Regions from separate parts of the Nocardia sp. NPDC051832 genome, predicted to be linked through region 3. Evidence: riboswitches for the same ligand, from Rfam matches in the RefSeq annotation. Region 3 holds a riboswitch; each other region holds the start of a gene.
The links. Region 3 has a riboswitch for S-adenosylmethionine ahead of AB0M14_RS04120 (aminotransferase class V-fold PLP-dependent enzyme). Riboswitches for the same ligand answer to the same signal wherever they lie in the genome.
Positions count from the first base shown of each region.

Region 1: it holds a riboswitch for S-adenosylmethionine, as region 3 does, so the genes downstream of both, AB0M14_RS19180 (rhodanese-like domain-containing protein) here and AB0M14_RS04120 (aminotransferase class V-fold PLP-dependent enzyme) in region 3, are expected to answer to the same signal.
Region 2: it holds a riboswitch for S-adenosylmethionine, as region 3 does, so the genes downstream of both, AB0M14_RS35275 (LLM class flavin-dependent oxidoreductase) here and AB0M14_RS04120 (aminotransferase class V-fold PLP-dependent enzyme) in region 3, are expected to answer to the same signal.

Region 1 is NZ_JBFAYL010000003.1:309,946-317,814, reverse strand. Features, by position in the region: gene fgd (glucose-6-phosphate dehydrogenase (coenzyme-F420)) at 1-470, shown strand, start outside; gene AB0M14_RS19190 (hypothetical protein) at 609-914, shown strand; gene AB0M14_RS19185 (O-succinylhomoserine sulfhydrylase) at 919-2,133, opposite strand; gene AB0M14_RS19180 (rhodanese-like domain-containing protein) at 2,159-2,575, opposite strand; SAM riboswitch class IV at 2,591-2,706, opposite strand; gene AB0M14_RS19175 (hypothetical protein) at 2,768-3,220, opposite strand; gene AB0M14_RS19170 (FAD-dependent oxidoreductase) at 3,471-4,859, shown strand; gene AB0M14_RS19165 (amidohydrolase family protein) at 4,912-5,766, shown strand; gene AB0M14_RS19160 (DUF456 domain-containing protein) at 5,767-6,249, opposite strand; gene AB0M14_RS19155 (CaiB/BaiF CoA-transferase family protein) at 6,417-7,514, shown strand; gene AB0M14_RS19150 (PLP-dependent aminotransferase family protein) at 7,572-7,869, opposite strand, start outside.
Region 2 is NZ_JBFAYL010000007.1:220,524-228,392, reverse strand. Features, by position in the region: gene AB0M14_RS35295 (carotenoid biosynthesis protein) at 1-677, shown strand, start outside; gene AB0M14_RS35290 (DUF3153 domain-containing protein) at 696-1,445, shown strand; gene AB0M14_RS35285 (glycosyltransferase) at 1,415-2,596, shown strand; gene AB0M14_RS35280 (hypothetical protein) at 3,100-4,131, opposite strand; SAM riboswitch class I at 4,347-4,441, shown strand; gene AB0M14_RS35275 (LLM class flavin-dependent oxidoreductase) at 4,677-5,756, shown strand; gene AB0M14_RS35270 (ABC transporter substrate-binding protein) at 5,753-7,372, shown strand; gene AB0M14_RS35265 (ABC transporter permease) at 7,375-7,869, shown strand, end outside.
Region 3 is NZ_JBFAYL010000001.1:950,952-958,820, forward strand. Features, by position in the region: gene AB0M14_RS04110 (Pls/PosA family non-ribosomal peptide synthetase) at 1-3,893, opposite strand, end outside; gene AB0M14_RS04115 (LysE family translocator) at 4,034-4,681, opposite strand; SAM riboswitch class IV at 4,808-4,922, shown strand; gene AB0M14_RS04120 (aminotransferase class V-fold PLP-dependent enzyme) at 4,970-6,280, shown strand; gene AB0M14_RS04125 (hypothetical protein) at 6,338-6,718, opposite strand; gene AB0M14_RS04130 (TetR/AcrR family transcriptional regulator) at 6,906-7,547, shown strand; gene AB0M14_RS04135 (lipase family protein) at 7,641-7,869, shown strand, end outside.

The DNA of each region.
Region 1 (7,869 bases), on a different contig from region 3:
TCGCCCGGTACGCGGGCCGCGCGGGCGACGGTTTCATCTGCACCTCCGGCAAGGGCATGGAGCTCTACACCGAGAAGCTGATGCCCGCCGTCGCCGAGGGCGCCGCCAAGGCCGGCCGCGACGTCGCCGCCATCGACCGGATGATCGAAATCAAGATCTCCTACGACACCGATCCCGAACTGGCACTGGAGAACACGCGATTCTGGGCTCCGCTCTCGCTGACCCCGGAGCAGAAGCACTCCATCACCGACCCGATCGAGATGGAAGCCGCCGCCGACGCCCTGCCGATCGAGCAGATCGCCAAGCGCTGGATCGTCGCCAGCGACCCGGACCAGGCCGTCGAGCTGATCAAGCCGTACCTGGACGCGGGCCTGAACCACCTGGTCTTCCACGCCCCCGGCCACGACCAGCGCCGCTTCCTGGACCTGTTCCAGCGCGACCTGGCACCGCGCCTGCGCGCCCTGGGCTAACCGTTCGACCGAGTTATCCACACCCCCCCGACTTATCCACATTCGGTGCATCGGGGGGTGTTTTCTTTTCCCGAATCAACCAGCATTCGAGCGGAAGACAGCTGACCGCGCTTGTACGATCACGGGGAGGATCTCGACATGGCCGAGCTCGAAAGCCGAGTAGCCAAGCTGGAGGTACGCATGGACATCGGAGGGGCACGCGATTCGGCGACCTTGACAGTCATCGGCAATCACCTGGCCGCCCTGGATACCAAGCTTGACCAAGTGCACGAAACAGTAATCAACCTCGCTATCAAGGTCGAAGCGTTGGAGAACAGGTTCGACGGTCAGGAGAACAGGCTCGATGGCCTGGAGAACAGGCTCGATGGCCTGGAGAACAGGCTCGATGGCCTGGACACCAAACTCGACGAAGTCCTGCGCCGACTGCCGCCACCGCAGGACTGATCCGTCAGCTCAGGGCGTGGTCCAGGTCGTCGAGGAGGTCTTCGACGTCCTCGAGGCCGATGGAGATTCGGACCACGCCGTCGGTGAGGCCGATGGTGGCGCGGCCCTCGGGGCCCATTGCCCGGTGAGTTGTGGTGGCGGGGTGGGTGATCAGGGTTTTGGCGTCGCCGAGGTTGTTGGAGATGTCGACGATGCGCAAGCGGTTCAGGACCTCGAAGGCGCGCTTCTTCGCCTCGTCGGGCGCCGCGTTGAGTTCGAAGGTGACCACGGTGCCGCCCGCGCTCATCTGGCTCTTGGCCAGCGCGTGCTGCGGGTGCGATTCCAGGTACGGGTAGCGCACCCAGTTCACGGCCTTGTTCTCGTCCAGGAACTGCGCGACGCGCAGCGCGGAGGCGGCGGAGTGGTTGACCCGCAACGGCATCGTCTCCAGGCCCTTGAGCAAGGTCCAGGCGTTGAACGGGCTCAGTGCCGGGCCGGTGTGGCGCATCAGGTTCTTGACCGGGCCGTCGATGTAGTCGTGGTCGCCCAGGATGGCGCCGCCGAGCACGCGGCCCTGGCCGTCGATGTGCTTGGTGCCGGAGTAGACCAGCACGTCGGCGCCGAGGTCGAAGCCGCGTTGCAGCAGCGGGGTGGCGAAGACGTTGTCCAGCACCACCTTCGCGCCCGCCGCGTGCGCGAGCTCGGTCACTTTGCGGACGTCGACGAGGGTCTGCATCGGGTTGGCGGGCGTCTCGAAGAACACCGCCTGGGTCGGCACCGACAGCGCCTGCTCCCACTGGTCCAGGTCGTCACCGTCGACGAAGACGGTCTCCACGCCCCAGCGCGGCAGGATCTCGTTGCACACCACGAAACAGGACCCGAACAGGCTGCGGGCGGCGACCAGCCGATCACCGGCGCCCAGCAGCGCGCCGAGCGCGGTGAAGACGGCCGACATGCCGCTCGCGGTCGCGAAACACGCTTCGGCGCCGTCGAGCAACCGCATCCGCTCCTCGAACATGGCCACCGTCGGGTTGCCGTAGCGGGAGTAGACGAAGTGCTCGATGTCGCCGGTGAACGACGCCTCGGCCGCTTCGGCACTCTCGTAGACGAAGCCGGAGCTCAGATACAGCGCCTCGGAGGTCTCCTCGAAACCGCTGCGCCGCAAGCCGCCCCGCACGCCGAGGGTCGCCGGGCCGACACCCTCGGGCAGCGGCTTGTCGAATGCACCACCAGTGATCATGACGTCTCCTCCACCGAATCCGAGCTCACGACTGCCGCCACGGCAGGCCGCGGGCGCGCCAGCCGGCGCCGCCGCGGTGACCGTTCGCGTCGAGCGGGCCCTCGAAACCTTCGTCCACGTTGTAGGACGGGGCGATGCCGAGCTGGGTGGCCACGGTCGCGGCGTGCGCGGAGCGCTGGCCGGAACGGCACAGGAACACCACGGGGGCTTCCGGGGCGCGGCCGTCGAGAGCTTTGCTGAGCTGGTCGGCGAAAGCCTGGTTGCGCGCGCCGGTGCCGTCGACCCATTCGATGAGCACGGTGGGGCGCTCGATCGCGGTGGTGTCGGGTACGCCGACGAAGCGCCATTCGGCTTCGGTGCGCACGTCGATCAGGACGGCTTCGGGGTTCTCGCGCAACAGGTCCCACGCCTGCAGCGGGGTGATGTCACCGGCGTAAGTCATGTCGATCCTCCTGTGAATCCGCACTTGCCGCATCGGGGTTCGGATGCGTGCCAGGTCGTCACCCGGAGCACCCCACCGCGGAGGAGGGTTGCCGACCAGCGAGCCGGGGCTTGGCGCTGGTACTCATGACCTGGACTGAGATTGCCTGGAACGAGGCCGGGCTGTCAAACACCGAAAGCGACGCTCCGGGTGTCAGTTGCACACCAGCCAGCGGCCGTCGGTACGGACCAGGCTCCAGGTTTCGGTGGTCTCCTTGCCGTCCAGCTTGGTGGTGACAGTGGCCTTGGCCCGGTCCCCGTTGACGGTCTGCCCTTCGATTCTGGCGACCTCCACCGACTTTCGGCCGCCGCCGCCGAACTGCGCGGCCAGCGGCGACTTCGCCTCGTCGAACCCGGCGCACGCGGTGCCCGGCGCGGGTACCTGGTCCTGCTGGGCCCGGCCGCCGACGTAGTTGCTGACGGCCGCGGAGATCCGGTCGGATTCTGTGACATTTTTCTCAGCCGGGGACAGCAGACCGCCGGCGAACACCGCCACCAGCACGACCGCGGCCAGGACCGCGGCGGCGATGAACGGCGCCATGGACCGCTTATCGGTCTGGTCGACCAGGATGGGCTCGTCGTCAGGTGTCGGCTGCTGCTCGGTCATGCGTCGATGATTCCTTATGCCTGGTCGGCGGCACCCGTGCAGGCCGGGCATAGCGCCACCGATAGAATCGCGAGACCGTGCCTCGCCGCCATCACCATGTGGCTGTACGGCGCGGGAGCGACCTGGGGGCAGTGCAGTTACGAGCCAGCAGCACCCGCGTCGGCATCGCCAGGGGCAACCGCAGCCGTGCGTCGACTTAGCCTAGGCTAAGAAGGACGCCATTATTTTCTACCGAAGGTGCGCGTAAGAGATGACCGAACAGAGTGCAGCCACTCGCCCGCTCCGCATCGCGATCGTGGGCGCAGGACCGGCCGGTATCTACGCCGCCGACGCGTTGATGAAGTCCGATGCCGAAGTGAGCATCGACCTGTACGAGCGCATGCCCGCGCCGTTCGGTCTGATCCGCTACGGCGTCGCGCCGGACCATCCGCGGATCAAGGGCATCATCACCGCCCTGCACAAGGTGCTCGACAAGGAGCAGGTCCGCCTGCTCGGCAATATCGACTACGGCACCGACATCACCCTGGACGATCTGCGCCGCTTCTACGACGCGGTGATCTTCTCGACCGGCGCCAACGCCGACCGCGCGCTCGACATCCCGGGCATCGAGCTGGACGGCTCCTACGGCGCCGCGGACTTCGTGTCCTGGTACGACGGCCACCCGGACGTGCCGCGCGAATGGCCGCTGCACGCGGAGAAGGTCGCGGTGCTCGGCGTCGGCAACGTCGCGCTGGACGTGGCGCGCGTGCTCGCCAAGACCGGCGACGAACTGCTGCCGACCGAGATCCCGCCGAACGTCTACCAGGGCCTGAAGGAGAACAAGGCCGTCGAGGTGCACGTCTTCGGCCGCCGCGGCCCGGCGCAGGCCAAGTTCACGCCGCTGGAGCTGCGCGAGCTCGACCACTCGCCGACCATCGAGGTCATCGTCGACCCCGAGGACATCGACTACGACGCCGGTTCCGAGGCCGCGCGCCGGCACTCCAAGCAGGTCGACATGGTCGCCAACACCTTGGAGCAGTGGGCGATCCGCGACCAGGGCAACCGGCCGCACAAGCTGTTCCTGCACTTCTTCGAGTCGCCCGCCGAGGTGCTCGGCGAAGACGGCAAGGTCGTGGGCCTGCGCACCGAGCGCACCCAGCTCGACGGCACCGGAAACGTCAAGGGCAGCGGCGAGTTCCGCGAGTGGGACGTGCAGGCCATCTACCGCGCGGTGGGCTACCTGTCGCAGAACATCAACAACCTGCCCTTCGACGAGCAGGCCGGCACCGTGCCGAACGAGGCCGGTCGCGTGCTGGCCGACGAGGACGCCGACGGCCCCGCGCGCTACCTCCCGGCGACCTACGTCACCGGCTGGATCAAGCGCGGCCCGGTCGGCCTCATCGGCCACACCAAGGGCGACGCCAACGAGACCGTGGCCTGCCTGCTCGACGACAGCACCCACTTCACCCCGGCCCCGGAGCCGGAGCTGGACGCCGTCACCACCTTCCTCGAAGGCAAGGGCATCCCGTTCACCACCTGGCAGGGCTGGTACCGCCTGGACGCGCACGAGCGCGCCCTGGGCGAGCCGGAGGGCCGCGAGCGGGTCAAGGTCGTCGAGCGCGAAGACATGCTGCGCGCCAGCGAACCCAACAAGGTCTGACGGAGACCGTTCCACGGGAGCGAAAACTCCGTATCTGAGGCATTCTGTACAAGTGTTCGATGCCCATGTCCACATCATCGATCCGCGGTTTCCGCTGACCGAGAACGAGGGCTACCTGCCCGACCCGTACACCATCGCCGATTATCGAAAGCGCATGGCGCGCTTCGATGTCGGCGGTGGCGCGGTGGTCATCGCCTCGTTCCAGGGCACCGACCAGACGTTCATGAAGACGGCGCTGGCCGAGCTGGGCCCGGGCTGGGTCGGGGTCACGGCGCTGGACCTGGAGACCGGCGACGACGAGATCGTCGAACTCGATCGGATCGGCGTGCGCGCGCTGCGGTTCAACCTCAAGCGCGCCGCCGCCGACATCACCGGCATGACCTTGCAGGCGCTGCGCGCGCACGAGCTGGTCGGGTGGCATGTCGAGGTCTACATCGACGGCTCGATGCTGGCCTCGCTGCAGCCGGTGATCTCGAAACTCCCCGCGCTCTCCATCGATCATCTCGGCATGTCCGAGGAGAGCCTGCCGTACCTGCTGGACCTCGTCGATCGCGGCGCGCGAGTCAAGGCAACGGGTTTCGGCCGCGTCTCGATGAACGTTGCCCATGCCCTGCGCCGCATCCACGCCGTGAACCCCCAGGCCCTGATGTTCGGCACCGACCTGCCCGGCACCCGCGCCGGCCGCCCCTTCCAGGACTCCGACGTCGACCTCATCTGCGACGTCGTCGGCACCGACATGTTCGCCGTCCTGGAAGACAACGCCCGCGACTTCTACCGCCTCCCGCCCCGCACCCAGTCGATCCCGCCGCTCCCCCGCGCCGAGCAGCCCACCCTCCCCCTGCACCGCGAACAGCTCCCCGAGATCGACCCCAACGCCACCCTCCCGCTGCCCATCATCGAGCGTTAGCTAGGCGACAAAGGCTCCGATCAGCCAGATACCGGTCGCGAGCAGCGCCCCGAAAAGTTCGATGAGCATTGACAATCCGACACCCTTGAGCGCGTGTTTGGTTGTCTGCCAAGCCGGTTCACCCTGCTTCAGGCGCTGGTACTCCGAAAGATAAACGCCCAGAACGAATCCCACGAAAAGACCGACCACCGGGATGATGAAGAACCCGGCGATGCCGAGGATGGCGCCGAGGAACAGGGCGCGGTTGGAGACGCCGGCTTCCTTCATCTTGCGGCCGGGCCAGGTGTATTTGATGACGCCGGAGATCACCAGGAAGACGCTGGCGACGGCGAACACGATCCACGCGGTGGCACCACCGGTCATGATCGCCCACACCAGGATCGCGCCGAAGATCAAAATGACGCCCGGCAAGATCGGGACGATGATCCCGAGCAAGCCGATCATTATCGCCAGGCCGACAACGACCTCGCCCCACACGCTCACGAGAAATGCCCCTCCGGTCTTTGTTCGGTTGCTCGAATTCTCGCCTAATTGCTGGTTGCGTGCACAGCGGAGGGCGCGGGCGGGGGTCGGGGCGTTATTGTCATACTGTCAATACATCTCCGGGGCTGTCCGGGGGACGCAGGATCAACGATGAACCGAGGTAGGGCGTGAGTACTTCAACCACCGCCAAGCAGGGTCCGCTCGCGGGCATCAAGGTTGTCGAGCTGGCCGGGATCGGGCCCGGACCGCATGCGGCGCTGCTGCTCGCCGACCTCGGCGCCGATGTGGTGCGGGTGCAGCGCCCGAACCAGTTGCCGGGGTTCATGGAGCGGCCGCAGTGGCGCGGGCGCACCATCGTCGAGGCGAATCTGAAGGATCCGGCCGATATCGCGAAGGTGCTCGGCCTGGTCGAGAAGGCCGACGTGCTGCTGGAGGGCTTCCGTCCTGGCGTCACCGAGCGGATGGGCCTGGGCCCGGACGAGGCGCTGGCCCGCAACCCGCGCCTGATCTACGGCCGGATGACCGGCTGGGGCCAGCACGGACCGCTGGCCGACCGCGCCGGCCACGACATCAACTACATCTCCCTGACCGGCGTGCTGAACGCGATCGGCCGCAAGGGTGAGCGCCCGGTGCCGCCGCTGAACATGGTCGGCGACTTCGGCGGCGGCTCGATGTTCCTGGTGTTCGGCGTGCTCGCCGCGCTGGTGGAACGGCAGAACTCCGGCAAGGGCCAGGTCATCGACGCCGCCATGATCGACGGCGCGCTGGCCCTCTCGCACATGATCTGGGGCATGCGCGGCGTGGGCCTGTGGTCCGACGAGCGCGGCACCAACCTGCTCGACACCGGCATGGCGTTCTACGACACCTACGAGACCGCCGACGGCAAGTACATGGCGGTCGGCGCGATCGAGCCGCAGTTCTACGCCGAGCTGCTGAAGGGCCTGGAGATCGAGCCCGAGGGCCTGCCGATGCAGATCGACCCGAACGGCCAGGACGAGCTGAAGAAGCTGTTCACCGAGAAGTTCAAGACCAAGACCCGGGACGAGTGGACCGCGATCTTCGACGGCACCGACGCCTGCACCACCCCGGTGCTGACCTTGACCGAGGCCACCGCGAACGAGCACATCGTGGCGCGCACCGGCCTGATCGATATCGACGGCGTCGTCCAGCACGCGCCGGCGCCGCGCTTCTCGCGCACCCCGGCGGGCACCCCGACCCCGCCGCCGGACGAGGCGACCCCGATCGAATCGGTCTGGGCCGACTAGATTTTCAGGTTGACGAGAAATGCCGTGCCCGCGGAACTGGGCACGGCATTTCTTGTCTCAGTAGAGGGTCAGCGACTGCAAAGGCTCCGCTGCCCTCGGCGTCAGGGCTTCGTACGTCGCGGCAATACCCTTGACCGCCAGCCGCAGGTCCGCCTCCGGGTGGGTGAAGGGCAGGCGGATAAAGCGCTCGAACGCGCCCTGCACGCCGAAACGTGGTCCCGCGGCGAGCAATACGCCGTGGTTCGGCGCGGTAGCGGCCAACGCGGTGGACACCGGGGCCGGGAGCTGGGCCCACAGCGACATGCCGCCCGCCCCCGGGCTGACCCGCCACTCGGGCAGCTCGTCCGCCAGCGCG
Region 2 (7,869 bases), on a different contig from region 3:
TGGCGCATGCGGTGGTGACGCGGGGGTGGTGGTATGCGGGTGGGTTTTTGGTGATCGTGTCCGGGGTGGGGTTGGTGGCCGAGGTGGTGGGGACGGCCAGTGGGGTGCCGTTCGGGTGTTATGCGTATGCGGTGGATCGGATCGGGCCGGCGGTGGCGGGGGTGCCGTTGGTGGTGCCGCTGGCGTGGACCGGGGGGTTGTATCCGGTGTGGGTGGTGGCCGGGATGCTGGTGCGGGGGGCGGCGGCGCGGATCGGGGTGACGGCGGTCGGCGGGGTCGGGTGGGATTTGTTCTTGGATCCGCAGATGGTGGCCGACGGGCAGTGGCGGTGGTGCGATACCGGGTCCGGGTTGCCGGGGCTGGAGCAGATTCCGTTGACCAACTACGCGGGGTGGTTCGGGGTCGGGGTGGTGATGGCGAGCCTGCTGGTGGGGTGGGAGCGGATCAGTGCCCGGTGGGCGGATCCGGGGCGGGCTGCGTCGGTTGCGGTGCCGGTTGCGGTGTTTTTGTGGACCTGGCTGGGGTCGGCGCTGGCGCACGCGGTGTTTCTCGGGTTGCCCGCCTCTGCGGGATACGGGGCGGTCGGTATGGGTCTGCTCGGAATCCCGTTGCTGGGGTTGCTCGCCCGCTCTGGCTTGTCGCGTGGCTATTGCGGGGCCGGGCCTGGCACGATGTGAGCCGTGCAACCTAGCCCGATGACTACGAAGCCCGACGCCCCGGTTCTGGTACCGCCGCGCCGCACCGGCGTGCGGATAACCGGGGCGGTGCTGCTCGCGGCACTGCTGGTGCCGATGCTCGCGGCCTGCCTGCGGGTCCAGGTGTCGATGGGCGTGTCGTCGAACGACCGGGTGTCCGGGCGGATCGTCGCCGCGGTGGTGCCGGCCGACGCCAACGACAAAGGGCCGCAGCTGAAGGCGCCCGACTCGCTGGCGAGCAAGGTGCGGATCGAGACCTACGCCCAGGACGGGTACGTGGGCAGCAAGGTGTTCTTCGAGGACCTGTCCTTCGGTGAGGTGTCCCAGCTCGGCGCGCTGTCGGAACAGAGCCAGGGCATGTTCCAGCTGAACTTCAAACGCACCGGCGACCTGGTCAGCCTCGAAGGACGGGCCGATCTGAAGTCGGTGCCGCCGCACGGATCCGACGTGCAGTTGACGGTGGCCTTCCCGTCGCGTGTCGCCAAGACCAACGGCAACCGCGAGGACGACTCCACGGTGTCCTGGAAACTGCCGCCCGGCGAGGTGTCCGTGATCCGCGCCGAGGTCAGCTACGCGGATCCGAACACCCGCTCGTTCGCGGGCTGGGCGGGCATCGTCGGCGGCATCACGCTCGCCGTCGCCGCGATCGTCGCGGCCATGGCGTACATGGATCGCAATCCCCCGGCCCCTGGCAGCTCCGGCCGGTTCTCGCTGACCGAGTGGTGGCGCATGGTGAAGGAAGGCCGCTGATCGGTCCGGCCGAGCGAGTCGTTCGGGCGGGCACGGCGATCGCGGTCACCGGTTGTGTTGTCGCGCTGTACAACCGGTTGACGGTGCGGAGATTGGCGGAGTCCGCGACCGTGCTGGAGCCGGTGACGGTGTGTATCCCGGCGCGGGACGAAGCCGAAAGACTGCCCGCGTTGATCGCCGATCTTCGGGCCCAGACCGGGGTTGCCGATCTGCGGGTGCTGATCCTCGACGATGCCTCCTCCGATGGGACGGCGGCCGCGGCCGCGCAGGCGATAGCTGCCGACGACCGTTTCCTGGTGATCCGCTCCGCGGACGACCCCGCCCCCGGCTGGACCGGTAAGGCCGCCGCCTGCGACCGCCTCGGCGAGCTGGCCGACACCGCCGTGCTCGTGTTCCTCGATGCCGATGTACGGCTCGCACCGGGCGCGATCGCCGCCGCGACCACCGAATTGCGCAGGCGCGACGTGGCATTGGTGTCCCCCTGGCCCGCGCAGGAGATGCGCTCGGCGGCCGAGACCCTGGTACAGCCGCTGCTGTGCTGGTCGTGGGCATCGACACTGCCGATCACGGTCGGCAACCACAGCCGCCGGCCCTCGATGGCGGTGGCCTGCGGACAGTTCCTGGTCTTCGACACCGCCGCCTACCGCGCGATCGGCGGCCACCGCGCGGTATCCGCCAGCGCGACCGAGGATCTCGACATCGCCCGCGCCCTGCGCCGCAGCGGCAGACGCACCGCGGTGGTCGCCGCCGGACGCAGCGCGAGCACCCGGATGTACCGGGACGCCACCGAACTCGAAGCGGGCTACACCCGCTGGCTGTGGTCGGCCTACGGTGGTTCGCCTTTCGCCGCCGCAGCGGTAGGAATCTTTGCCGCCCTCGGCTATTGGGCCCCGCCCCTGGCCGCCGTCATCAGCCGCGGAAAGCTCCGGCGAACCGGCCTGCTCGGCTACTGCGCCGCAGTCACCGGCCGCCTCCTCGCCCGCTCCACCGAAACAACCGCCCCCCTCACCCGCACGGATATCACTGCCGCACTGGCACACCCAGCATCGATCGCCGCATACACCGCACTGACGATCCGCTCACACCGCGCCCACCGCCGCGGCAACCTCATTTGGAAGAGTCGTCCCCTGACGCACAGCCCGCACCGCTGAGCCACTCTCCGTCGTCCGGCATGCTTTCGGCCGGACCCAGGGGCTCGCCCCGAGCACCTGAGTTCTGTCTCGAAGTCGCGAGGTCAGCGGTCCGCTCACCTGCGATGTCTGGTATCGGCAGCGAGCGTGCCGAATCGGAAGCTCTGCGTTGCCGTTCAGACTCACTCGGCTCTCTTGAACCACCGCAGGACCGAACCCGCGCTCGGTGGCGGTGGCGGTGCCCGGTGTGGGTGGCGGTGGCGGGTTGCGGTGCCCGGTGCCGGTCTGCGAGTGAGGGCGGCCCGTGTGTGACTACACAGGCCGAGCCGTCACCACACAGCGGCGATCGCGCGGGTGCAGTCACACCCAGCCATGTAACCAGCTCCGCCACAGCGCGGCTGACCGTAGCCCACTTCGAGACACGACCTAGGCCAAGACGCGCCGGAACGACGAGAGTCCGTTTGCGGAGCCGGGGCGGCGAGAGGTTGTGCACTGGGAACGCTGGGTCTTCGGCCAACGTGCGGTCAAGGGACCGTGGTGATTCCGACTGTCGGCAGGTAGAAGCAGGTTTCCGCGCCGTTGGCCATGGTGCCGAAGACCGCTGCGAGGACGGTGCCTTTGCCAGTGTCCACCGGGACCGCGCGAATGCCGCTGACCGGGACGGTGGCGAGGAAGAAGTCGCGGACGGCCTGTTCCGCGAGTGGGCGGAGGGCGGCGGGAACCTCGGGCGGGATCATCCGGCCGAAGACTTCGTCCAGCGGGCCCATCGAGGCGACGCCTCCGCGTTTGGTGTCGACGTTGAGCCAGACGACGCGCATGCCGGGACTTTCGGAGCGCGTGTTGCCCGACGGCACGAAGGTGAACATGGTCTGGCCGGACTTCACGGCGGTCAGATCGAGGCCGGGGATCGCGATGTTGTGCACCGGCCAGGGACCCGGGACCGCGCCCGCTACGGCGGGACTCGTCAGCGTCACGCCCGCACCGGAGCACAACGCTGCTGTTGGATACAGAAACGGCGTCACACCGAGGGATTGCAGCGCGGCGAGAGCGGATTGCCCGGTACCGGGGGCAGCGGCGGCAGAGGGAGCATCGACGACGGCGGCGGAGGATGGATCACTGACCGCTGCGGCCATCACAGGCGGAGCGGCGGCGGGCAGATCACCGACAGCGGCAGGCATCTCCGGCAGCGCCACGACAGGCTGGTAACCGACACCGCCGGCCGTCACAGGCAGCGTCACGACTGACAGATCACCGTCAGCAACAGGCATCACGGGCAGCGCCGCCGCGGACGGATCACCGTCACCAGCAGGCACCACAGACAGCGCTGCCACGGACGGAAGACCGGCGGCGGGCATCGCCGACGGGTCGGCGGCTGACGGGCCATCGGCGACGGGGGTCGCGGCAGCGGGGGTCGCGGCAGCGGGGGTCGCGGCAGCGGGGGTCGCGGCAGCGGGGGTCACGAGGGCGAGGGTGAGGAGGCTGCCGAGGGTGAGGGCAGCGAGGGGTGTGCGGGTGCGGAGGCGGCGGGCGCCGGGGTCGACGGGGTGGACAGGCACTGCGGACCTCCTCATCGTGGCGATGATCGAGGTTCAACGGTACGTCCGCTAACTCGGGAAACCGGGCATTTCCGGCGTGGCGGGATGGTGGCTCGGGGCGGGCCGTAGTCGGGGGCCGCGACGATAGTGCGCCAAGGATCGCCTGGTGGCCAGGGCTGCGCTCACGGTGATTTCTACTCTTGTCGGCGAGTTCGGTTGCTATCCATGATGTTCGAGCACCATCCAGAGCGATTGAGAGACCTGGCTCGGCGACGTCGCAGCAACCCCCCGGCAGGCCGGGTGCGGGTGCTTCCGCCAGGAACGATGGAGGACCCCGACATGAGCACCGCACAGCACACCTCCCGCTGGGGACAGCGGCACATCGCGCAGCGCCGCGGCACGTCGACGGCTTGTCGCCGCTGAGTTCACAGCCAGTACCGCACCCCGACGCTGGCCGGGGTGGTGCGATCGACGCCCGCGCGTCGTCGCGTTCGATCATCTTCGAGGAACAACGATATGAGTGCGTCGATCGCGCCCTCCGGCCCGCCCGAACCGGCGGCGAGGGCATGAAATTCCTACTGTTCACGCTGGTCACCCGGGTACCTGACCCGCACACCGGCGTGCTCCCCGAGACGCACGAGCGCTTGCGGTCGGTCGTGGACCAAGCGCGCGTCGCCGAGGAACTCGGCTACGACGGGTTCGCGGTCGGCGAGCGGCACGAGGATCCGTTCCTGTCCGCCGCGCCGCCGGTGCTGCTGAGCCACATCGCCGCCGTCACCGCGCGGATCACGCTGTTCACCGCCGTCACGACGTTGAGCCTGCTGGATCCGGTGCGGGCCTTCGAGGACTACTCGACGCTGGACAATCTGTCCGGCGGGCGGCTGGAACTGATCATCGGCAAAGGCAACGGCACGGCGCAGGCGGAGTTGTTCCACGTCACCACCGGCGACCAGTGGGACCGCAATCGCGAAGGCTACGAACTGTTCCGGGCGCTGTGGGCCAGCGACCAGGTCACCTGGTCCGGCCGCTTCCGGCCGGAACTCGTTGCGGCCAAAGCCTTGCCGCGGCCGTTGCAGCCCTCGATCCGGATCTGGCACGGCAGCGCCACCAGCCGGGATTCGGTGGAACTGGCCGCGCGCCACGGTGATCCGCTCTTCTCGGCGAACGTCACCAATCCGATCGAGCCGTACGCCGACCTGGTGCGGCACTACCGGGAACGGTGGACGCACTACGGACACGACCCGGCCGACGCCCTGGTCGGCGCGGGCACCGCGGGCTTCCACGTCGCGCCCACCTCGCAGGAGGCGCTCGCGGTGTATCGCCCGATCTTCCAGGCCCGCCTGGCGTTGTCGAAAAAGCTCGGCCTGCCCGTCGTGTTCGAGACCCTGGAGGACTTCGTCACCCGGTCCTCGGCGCTGATCGGCAGCCCGGAGCAGGTGCTCGACAAAGTCGGCCGTCAGCACGAGCAGTTCGGGCACGAGGTCATCCATCTGTCCGCCGAGCCGGACGGGCGCACCGAGGCGCAGCACCGCGCCGGCCTCGAATTGTTCCAGCAGGCCGTGGCGCCGGAACTGCGCCGCCGCATTCCCAGTCGTCCCCTGGCCACCGGCCATACCCGCCCCGAATTCTCTGGAGTTACCTCGTGATCCGCACCCGTCCTCGCCTCGCCGCGCTCGCCGGCGCACTAGCCGCGGCCAGTACCCTGGCCGCCTGCGGCAGCGACTCCGGCGGCGCGGGCGGCGACGCCGGACCGCCCCAGCCCGGCGGGACCCTGCGTTACGGTCTGTCGCAGGCGCCGACGTGCTCGGATCCCGCGCAGGCGAGCAGCAATCAGACGCTCTACGTCACCCGGCAGATCGTCGATTCGCTCACTGATCAGGATCCGCGGACCGGCGAGCTGAAGCCGTGGCTGGCGCGCAGCTGGGAGGCCGGGCCCGACGCCAAGGCCTTCACCTTCCACCTCGCCGACGGCGTCACCTTCAGCGACGGCGCACCGCTCACGGCCGATTCGGTGCGCAAGAACTTCGACTCGATCGTCCAGCTCGGCGCGGCCAAAGCGCCACTGGCCAACGGCTTTCTGGTCAATTACGCCGGCACCACCGTGGTGGACCGGCTGACCGCGCGCGTCGAATTCAGCAAGCCCAACGCCCAGTTCTTGCAGGCGACCGCGAGCACCCAGCTCGGCATCCAGGGCGATGCCACCACCGCCAAGCCCGCCGAGCAGCGGTGCGACGGCAGCAATGTCGGCAGCGGCCCGTTCGTCTACACCGGCTATCAGCAGAACATTTCGACCACGCTGACCAAGCGCCCCGGTTATGCCTGGGGTTCGGATGTCTTCGGGCACAAGGGCGAGGCCTACCTGGATCGCATCGAGTTCACGGTGGTGCCCGAATCCGGCGTGCGCACCGGCAGTCTGACCTCCGGCCAGCTGGACGCGGTCAGCGACGCGCTGCCGCAGGATCTGCCGCTGCTGGAAGCGGCGGGCGCCCGCCTGCTGACTACGCCGAACCCGGGTATCCCCTTCGGCTTCCAGCCCAATCTGACCCGCGGCCCGCTGCGCGACGCCGCCGTGCGCCAGGCGCTGCTGCCCGCGATCGACCGCCGGCAACTGGTCGACACCGTGCTCGGCCCGCAGTTCAAACCGGCCACCAGCACTCTGGCCAGCACCACCCCCGGCTACCAGGACCTCTCGGCGCGCCTGGCCTACGATCCGGCCAAGGCGCGCACCCTGCTCGACCAGGCGGGCTGGGCGCCCGGCGCCGACGGCATCCGGGTGAAGAACGGTGAGCGGCTGAGCTTCGGTGTGGTCTTCAGCCAGGTGTTCGCGGGCAACAAGGCGATCATCGAGCTGGTCCAGCAGCAGCTGCGCCAAGTCGGGGTGGACCTGCGCCTGGATCTGGTGTCGCTGCCGGAGAGCACGGCGCGGCAGAACGCCAAGGACTACGACGCCTACTACTACAACACCACCCGCGCCGACGGCGACATCCTGCGCAACTCCTTTACCGTCGAGGGGCGCAATCTCAATGTCCGCGAACGTATTCCGGCGCTCGACGAGGTACTGGAGAACCAGCTGAGCGCCGCCGATACCGCGGCCCGCCTGGCGCTGATCCGGACCGCGCAGGAGCGCATCCTCGACCACGGGCTCTGGATTCCGACGGTCGAGCTGTCCCAGGCCATCGGCGCCGCGGGCACGGTGCACGATCTGAAGTTCGAGGCCTCGGCCCGGCTGCAATTCTTCGACGCCTGGCTGAGCGGGCGCTGATCATGGGCCGGTATCTGGCTTTACGTGTCGCGCAAGCGGTCTGGGTGTTGTGGGCGGCCTTCACCGTCTCGTTCGTCGTGCTCTATCTGCTGCCCGCCGACCCGGTCTCGATCGCCGCCGGCGGCGCGGAATCCGGCTCGCCGGCCGATCCGGCGGCCATCGCCGAATTGCAGGCCAGGTACGGCCTGGATCAGCCGTTGTGGCAGCAGTATTGGACCGCGCTCGGACATGCCGTGCGCGGTGATCTCGGGCACTCCATCGGCACCGGTCAGCCGGTGACCGAGGCGATCGGCGCGGCGCTGCCCTCGACCCTCGGCCTGGCCGCGCTGACCCTGCTCTTCGCGATCCTGGGCGGGGCCGGCCTGGCCTGCGCGGCGACGGCCACGCGACGGCCCTGGCTGCGCAACCTGCTCGCCGCGCTGCCCTCGTTCGGGGTGGCGGTCCCGACCTTCTTCACCGGTCTCGTACTGCTGCAACTGTTCTCCTTCCAGTGGCGA
Region 3 (7,869 bases):
GGGGCGATCGGGTTGCCCCACCACCGGGTCGACGGCGGCACCGAATCACCGCGCATGACCAGCGAAGCGGGACCGATGGTCGCGCCGGCGCCGATCCGGGAGGCGGGCAGCGCGACACAGTGCGGGCCGAGGGTGGCGCCGGGATCGAGGGTGACGGTGTCCATGGCCATGATGCGGTCGTGGAACAGGTGGGTTTGCACCACACAGCCGCGCTCCACGGTAGCGCCGTCGCCGAGAGTCACCAGGTCCGCCTCCGGTAGCCAGTAGGACTCGCACCATACCCCGCGGCCGATCCGCGCGCCGAGGCCGCGCAGCCACAAATTCAGCACGGGCGTGCCGGTGGCGGCGCGCGCGAACCAAGGCGCGGCCACCGTCTCGACAAAGGTGTCCGCGACCTCGTTGCGCCACACGAACGAACTCCAGAGCGGGTGCTCCTCGGCCCGGATCCGGCCCACCAGAAGCCATTTCGCGGCCACCGCGCTGGCGCAGGCGACCGCGCCGGCCAGCAGCAGCACCACGCCGCTGAGCAGGGCCGCGGTCAGGTGGCCGAAGGTCTGCGCCAGCCAGGCCAGCGTGAAGATGACCCCGAGCCCGATCGCGAAGGTCACGAAGACCGGGATCAGCCGGCAGGTTTCGACGACGGCGCGGGCCACCCGCAGCCGCGCGGGCGGATCGAAGGTGCGCTCGGTGCTGGCGTTCTCCGACGCCCGGCGCAGCCGGACCGGCGGACTGCCCAGCCACGACGAACCGGCCTTGGCTTTGGACGGGGCCGCCGAAAGCACCGCCACCAGGCCGTTTTTCGGGACCCGCCGACCCGGCGCGGTCATCCCGGAATTGCCGAGAAACGCCCGCTTGCCGACCTTCGCCTCGCCGATCCGCAGCCAGCCGCCGCCGAGTTCGTAGCTGGCGATCATGGTGTCGTCGGCCAGGAACGCGCCGTCGGCGACGGTGGTGAACTTCGGCAGCAGCAGCACCGTGGACGCCTCCACCCGCTTGCCGATCTTGGCCCCGAGCAGCCGCAGCCAGATCGGGGTGAGCAGGCTGGCGTAGAGCGGAAACAGGAAGGTGCGCGCCGAATCCAGCAGCCGCTCGGTAGACCAGGCCTGCCAGCCGACGCGGCTGCGCACCGGGTGATAGCCCTCCGTCAGCCCGATGCTGAAGAGCCGGACCGCGAGGATCGTGATGGCGGCGTACACCCCGAGACTGAGCAGCACGGCGACCGGCAGGACCGCGAAAGCACGGCTGAGTCCGGCGGTGAGGGTGGGAGTGTCGCGGACCCACCAGGCGATGAAGACGCCGCCGGTACCGAGGCCGAGAATCGGCACGGCCGCCAGCACCATCGAGGTGATGCCGAAGATCAGCACCCAGTGCGTGGCCCGGGCCGGCGTGGCGTCGGGCCAGCGGTGTTGCGCCTTACCGACTTTCACCGCGGGCGAGCCGCCCCACTCCTGCTCGGCCTTGACCTTCCCTGCGACCGCGGAGCCGGGCGCGATCTCGGCGTTCTTGCCGATCTTGGTGCCGGGCAACAGGATCGAGCGCGCGCCGACGACAGCGCCGGGCCCGATGGTGATCGGGCCGATGTGCACCAGGTCCCCGTCGATCCAATACCCGGACAGGTCGACCTCGGGTTCGATACTGCAACCGTCCCCGAGCTCGAGCATGCCGGTGACCGGCGGCAAGGTGTGCAGATCCACGCCCTGCCCGATCTTCGCGCCCAGCGATCGCGCGAACGGCACCATCCACGGTGCACCCGATAGGTTTTCCGCGCCGCTGGCCTCGGATAGCCGCACCGCCGTCCACAGGCGCAGATGCACCCAGCCGCCGCGCGCGTAGCTGCCGGGTTCGACACCGCGCAGCAGCACGCGGGAGCCCACGACGCACAGCGCCATCCGGCCCGGAGGGGAAATGAAGAGCAGGAACGCGACCAGCGCCCACCACCAGGACAGGTGTGGCAGCCACGGCAGCGCGCCCGAGCGAGCGGCGATATTGCCGACGATCGCCAGCCAGGTCAGCCACTGCAAACCCGTCAGCGTCGTCAACGGGATGGTCGCGAGCACTTGGAACAGCTGCGCGCTCAGCGGCGTCGGGCGCACGATGCGCTCGTCGACAGCCTCGACCGGGGCGCTGGCATCGAGGAAGTCGGCCAGCGCGCCGAGGCGTGGATGATCGTAGAGATCGGCGACCGCGACGTGCGGGTAGCGCTCTCGCAGTGCGGCAACCAGCTGGGCGGCCGCCAGCGATCCGCCGCCGAGGTCGAAGAAGTCGGTGCCGGGCCCGGTGGCCTCCGCACCGAGAATCGAATCCCACAGTCCCGCGACCCAGAGCGCGGTCGGGGTCAGACCGGTGTCGGCATCGGCGTCCTTGTTCTTGGGCAGCGGCCAGGGCAACGCGTTCCGGTCGACTTTGCCGGAGGTGCGGGTCGGCAATTCCGCGACCACGGCCAGGCGCGGTACCAGCGGGGCCGGCAGCTGTTCGGCCAGCAGGGCGCGGGCGGCGGCCACGTCGAAGGTGTCGTCCGGTCCGGTCAGGTAGCCGACCAGAATCTTGTTGCCCGCCTTGGTGGTCCGGATCGCGGCCGCCGCGCCGGTGACCCCGGGCAGATGCTGCAAGGCGTTGTCGATCTCGCCGAGCTCGATCCGGCGGCCGCCCAATTTGATCTGATCGTCGGCCCGGCCCAGGAAGACCAGGCCCGCCCGGTCGTTCCGCACCAGATCGCCGCTGCGGTAGGCCCGTTCCCAGCCGACCGAGGCGAGCGGCGCGTATTTCTCGGCGTCCTTCGCCGGATCGAGGTACCGCGCCAGGCCGACGCCGCCGATGACGAGTTCACCGGATTCGCCCTCCCCCACCGGATTTCCCGCCGCGTCGACGACCGTGAGGTCCCAGCCGTCCAGTGGCAGGCCGATCCGGACCGGCCAGGTGCCGTCGAGCAGCGCGGCGCAGGCGACGACGCTGGCTTCGGTCGGGCCATAGGTGTTCCACACCTCGCGGACCGTGTCCGGATCGCCGTTGCCCGCGAGCTTTTCCGCTAGTTCCGGCGGCACCGCTTCGCCGCCGAAGATGAGTAGTCGAACCGAATCCAGCGCCTCCGCGGGCCAGGTCGCGGCCAGCGTCGGCACCGTGGAGACAATGCTGATCTCGCGCCGCACCAGCCACGGCCCCAGGTCGGCGCCGGTCCGCACGAGCGCGCGCGGCGCCGGCACCAGGCACGCGCCGTGCCGCCAGGCCAGCCACATTTCCTCGCACGAGGCATCGAACGCCACCGACAGCCCGGCCAGCACCCGGTCGCCCGGGCCGATCGGCGCGGCTTGCAGGAACAGCCGGGCTTCGGCGTCGACGAACGCGGCGGCGTTGCGATGGGTGACCGCGACACCTTTCGGCGTCCCGGTGGACCCGGAGGTGAAGATGATCCACGCGTCGTCCGCCGGCGTCGGCAGCTCGGTGGATTCGCCTGCCGCAGTGCCGGTTTCGATGCCGGTGCTTTCGATCCCGGCGGCGGTGACGATCGCGCTGACCCGGGCCTCGCCGAACACCAGTCGCGCCCGCTCATCCGGATCATCGGCGTCGACCGGGACATAGGCCGCGCCCGCGTGCAGCACCGCGAGGATTGTGACGTAGAGAGCACTGGTGCCGGAGGGCATCCGCACCCCGACCCGGTCCCCCGCCCGCACGCCCGCCGCGGCCAGCCGCCCCACCACGGTGTCGACCTCGGCCAGCAGCTCGGCATAACCGAGCACGGTCGCGCCGTCATCGATCGCGGGCGCCTCGGGATAGGTGTCCGCGGTGGCGGCCAAGATATCGACAAGTGTCCTGGCAGGCGGGGTAAGAGCGCCGCGCAGCAACGGATTCGACAGCTCGTCTTCGCCCGCTACGGCATCGACCTCCGGCTGGAGCATGCGTCCTGCCCACCTCTCATAGACCTACCTAGCGCAGACGGCGGAAATCTTGCACGACTAGGGTTACCAGTGGGCAAACACCACGGGTGACCAACCGTCCAATGTACCCGCAGGCCCAAGCAATCCCGGCAAGCCGTGGGCTAAGCGGCCGATGCGGCGGTACCGACCCCCAGCGCGGCCAGTATCCCCGCCGAGATCTGCTCCAGCCGATCCCGGACAACAGGCTTGCGCAGCATCGCGACCGCCTTCGAGGCGAGCAGCGCCACCAGCACCATTTCGACTGCGGCGATGGAGGATTCGATGGCGCCCAGGGCGAGGGTGTTGGCGAAAGTGACCTCGGCGAGGAACTGCGGAAGCACCGCCAGGTAGAACAGCCCGACCTTCGGGTTGAACAGGCACGAGATCACCCCCGCGGCGAACGCCGAGCGAATCGACGCGGGCGCGGCCGGGCGCGCCTGCGCCGCCGCCAGTTCGGCACCGGCCGCCGCGGCTTCCTTCCGCGCCTTCCGATGATCGACGAGGGCCCGAATCCCCAAGTACAGCAAGTAGATTCCGCCGACCACCTTCAGCACCCGGTAGGCCGTCGCGGACTGTTCCAGCAGTGCGGCGACGCCCGCCGCGACCACCAGCGCCCACACCATGCCGCCCAGCGCCGACCCGACCGCCGCCGCGATCCCGGGTCGCGCATCCGCGATCGAGTAGCGCAGCACCAGGAACGTGTCCGGGCCGGGCGTGATCGAGAGCAGGACGCAGAGTCCGATGAAGCTGAGCAGCAGCGAAAGTGTCACCCCTCCATGGGACCGCATCTCGGCCGAGAATGCAAGGTTATTCCTCTAAATGCATTTTTATTCAGCCTGAAGGTCAGCGAACGCGGTGGTTGACAGCGTGCCGGTCGGTCTGCCAATCTCGGTTCAGGTCATGAGTACCAGCGCTAAGCCCCGGCTAGCTGGTCGGCAACCCTCCTCCGCGGTGGGGTGCTCCGGGTGACGACCCGGCCGTACGCCCATTCGGGCGCGGCAAGCGCGGACTCGACCGATCTCTCGATTGCGGGTCCCTGGAACGATGGGATTTACGTGATGACTGCTGTGGCTACCAAGACCTGCGCTCCGCTCGCTCGGGTGTCCGGCGACGATCTTCAGGTGCCGCTCGTGCAGGGCGGGACCACCACCTACGCCAACTTCGACTACGCCGCCAGCGCGCCGGCTTTGGCCCAGGTCACCGACCGCGTGCAGCAGCTGCTGCCGTTCTACGCCAGCGTGCACCGCGGCGCCGGCTACGCCTCCCGGATCTCCACCGAGTGCTACGAGGGCGCCCGCGCCTCGGTCACCCGGTTTCTCGACGCCGCCGACGACCAGGTCGTCGTCTTCACCCGCAACACCACCGACTCACTGAACCTGCTGGCCGCCTGCGTGCCCGGCGACACCGTGGTCCTCGACATCGAGCACCACGCCAACTTCCTGCCCTGGACCGAGCACGGCCGCCGCGTCGTCCGCGCCGGCGACACCATCGAGGAGACCATCCGGCTGCTGGTCGCGGAACTGTGCACCAAACCCGCCGCCCTGCTGGCCGTCACCGGCGCCTCCAATGTCACCGGCGAGGTGCTGCCGCTGGAACGCCTCGCGCAGATCGCCCACCAGTGTGGCGCCCGCATCCTCGTCGACGCCGCCCAGCTCGCTCCGCATCGCCGAATCAGCCTGCGCGACACCGGCATCGACTATCTCGCCTTTTCCGGCCACAAGCTCTATGCCCCGTTCGGCGCGGGCGTCCTCGTCGGCCGCCGCGACTGGCTCGATCAAGCCGAGCCGTACCTGGCCGGCGGCGGCGCGGTCCGCGAGGTCACCACCACCGGCGCGCAATGGGCCCCGGCCCCGCAGCGGCACGAGGCCGGTTCGCCGAACGTCCTCGGCGCCGCCGCGCTCGCCGCCGCCTGTGACGCCCTGTGTCAGATCGACCCGGAAACCCTGATCGCGCACGAACGCGAACTCGCCGAACGCCTGCGCGCGGGCCTGTCCGCCATCCCCGGCGTCACCCAGTTGCGCCTGTGGGCCGACAGCCCCGATATCGTCGGCATCGTCGCCTTCACGGTGGACGGCTTCGCACCCGGCGAGGTCGCCGCCTACCTCTCCGCCGAGCACGGCATCGGCGTCCGTGACGGCCGCTTCTGCGCCCACCCGTTCCTCGCCCGCCTCGGACTGGACGGCGCGCTGCGCGCCAGCATCGGCCTCGGCTCCCACTCCGCCGACGTCGACCGGCTCGTCGACGCCGTCGCCGCACTAGTGGCGAACGGCCCAGGCTGGCAGTACGCCCAGACGGCCGGCCTGTGGAACCCCACCCCCGAAACCCGGAACTTCACCGACGGCGCGGCCGGCGCGGCCGCCTGCCTCTAGACCGACTTCCGCCCGGGATACGAAACCATCCCGGGCGGAAGCCTGTCAGCGGTGCTGTCAGTTCAGCTTGAATTCGAGCTGACCAAGCTTCTTTTCGATCTTCTCGACGGTCCCGACCAGGTCGCCCAGTCGAGTCGAGAGTCCACCCTTGGACTCGCTCGAGGTCTGTTCGTCGGTCTGTCCCTCGGACTTCTCGCCCCCGGGCGTCTCGGATTCCCCGGCCTGCCCCTCGGACTCCTCGGCCTTGCCCGCCTCGGACTCCTCGGACTCATCGGCCTGCGTGTCGGGCTCGACGGCCTCCTCGGCCTTCTTCTCGGCCTCCTCCGCCGGAGCACCAACTGTCGTCCGCGGCGCCGTGATCGCGGTCATATCCGTATCAGCCGCTGCGACAGCGGCTCCCTGCAACGCGGCGCCGACAGTAGCCGCGGTCACGATCACTAGCGAGATTCTTCGCACGATGACTCTCCTAAATGTGTGGGCGGTTTCCAACAGATCGAGCCCGATCCTAAGAACCGAGCTCACCCATATCTCCGACCAAACCGCCCGCCCACCTATCCCCACCCAGTGCGACGGGTCCCCGCGGCGGCGTCTGCCCGATCCGCTCACCGCACTACGCTGAGCGTCGATGGGTACGTCACAGACCAGGCACAGCTACTCCGGGCAATCGGTTCTCGAGCGACGCGCGGAACGCCGGGCGTTGTTCATGGAGGCGGCGCTGACCGTGTTCGCCGACAAGTCGTACGCGAAAAGCTCTGTGACAGAGATTTGCTCGGTCGCGGGTTTGTCCCGCCGGCAGTTCTACGAGGTGTACGACAGCCGCGAAGACCTCCTGATGGCCGCCTACGACGCCGCACACCAGGCCGCCCGCGAAGCCGTCGCCGCGGCCGTCGCCGCGACTTCCGGCGGCTCGGCGCGCGAGCTGGTCTCCGTCGGCCTGACCGCCTACCTGGACGCGATGGTCACCGATATCCGCCGCGCCAAAGTCGCCTATGTCGAAGTCGTCGGCGTCAGCGATCGAGTCGAGCAGCATCGGCTGGGCGTGCGCGACGAATGGGCGCGGACCATCGAGGCCATCGCCTCGAACGTGCCCGAGGTGCGAGCCCCGGCCTGCGGGTGGCCCACCGCCATGGCCGGCTTCATCGGCGCGCTCAACGGCGCGGCTCATCACTGGAGCATGGACGAGCAGCGGCCGCCGGTCCAGGCGCTGGTCGACATGTTGTCGACGGTGCTGTTCGCACTGCTGATCCCGGCCTCGACCGAAGCCTGATTGCGATCCCCATCACGTTCGTGTCATAGTGACCCCCATCATTGAGACGCAGGTGTCTCAATGCGGGACCAAGGATGTGGGTCGAGGATGACCATCTGGAAATCACGCGCGCTGCGCCGCACCGCAGCCGTGCTCGTGGGAATGAGTGCGATCCTGGCCGGGACGACGACGGCCGTCGCGGAACCGGAGCCGGCCGCACCCGCCATCCCGGCCGCGCCGCTGGTCCCATTGCCGCCGGAATTCGACCCCGCGTTCTATCGGCCGGCCGCGGACGTCATCGCGAACACTCAGCCCGGCGGCCTGATCGCGGCCCGCCAAGTCA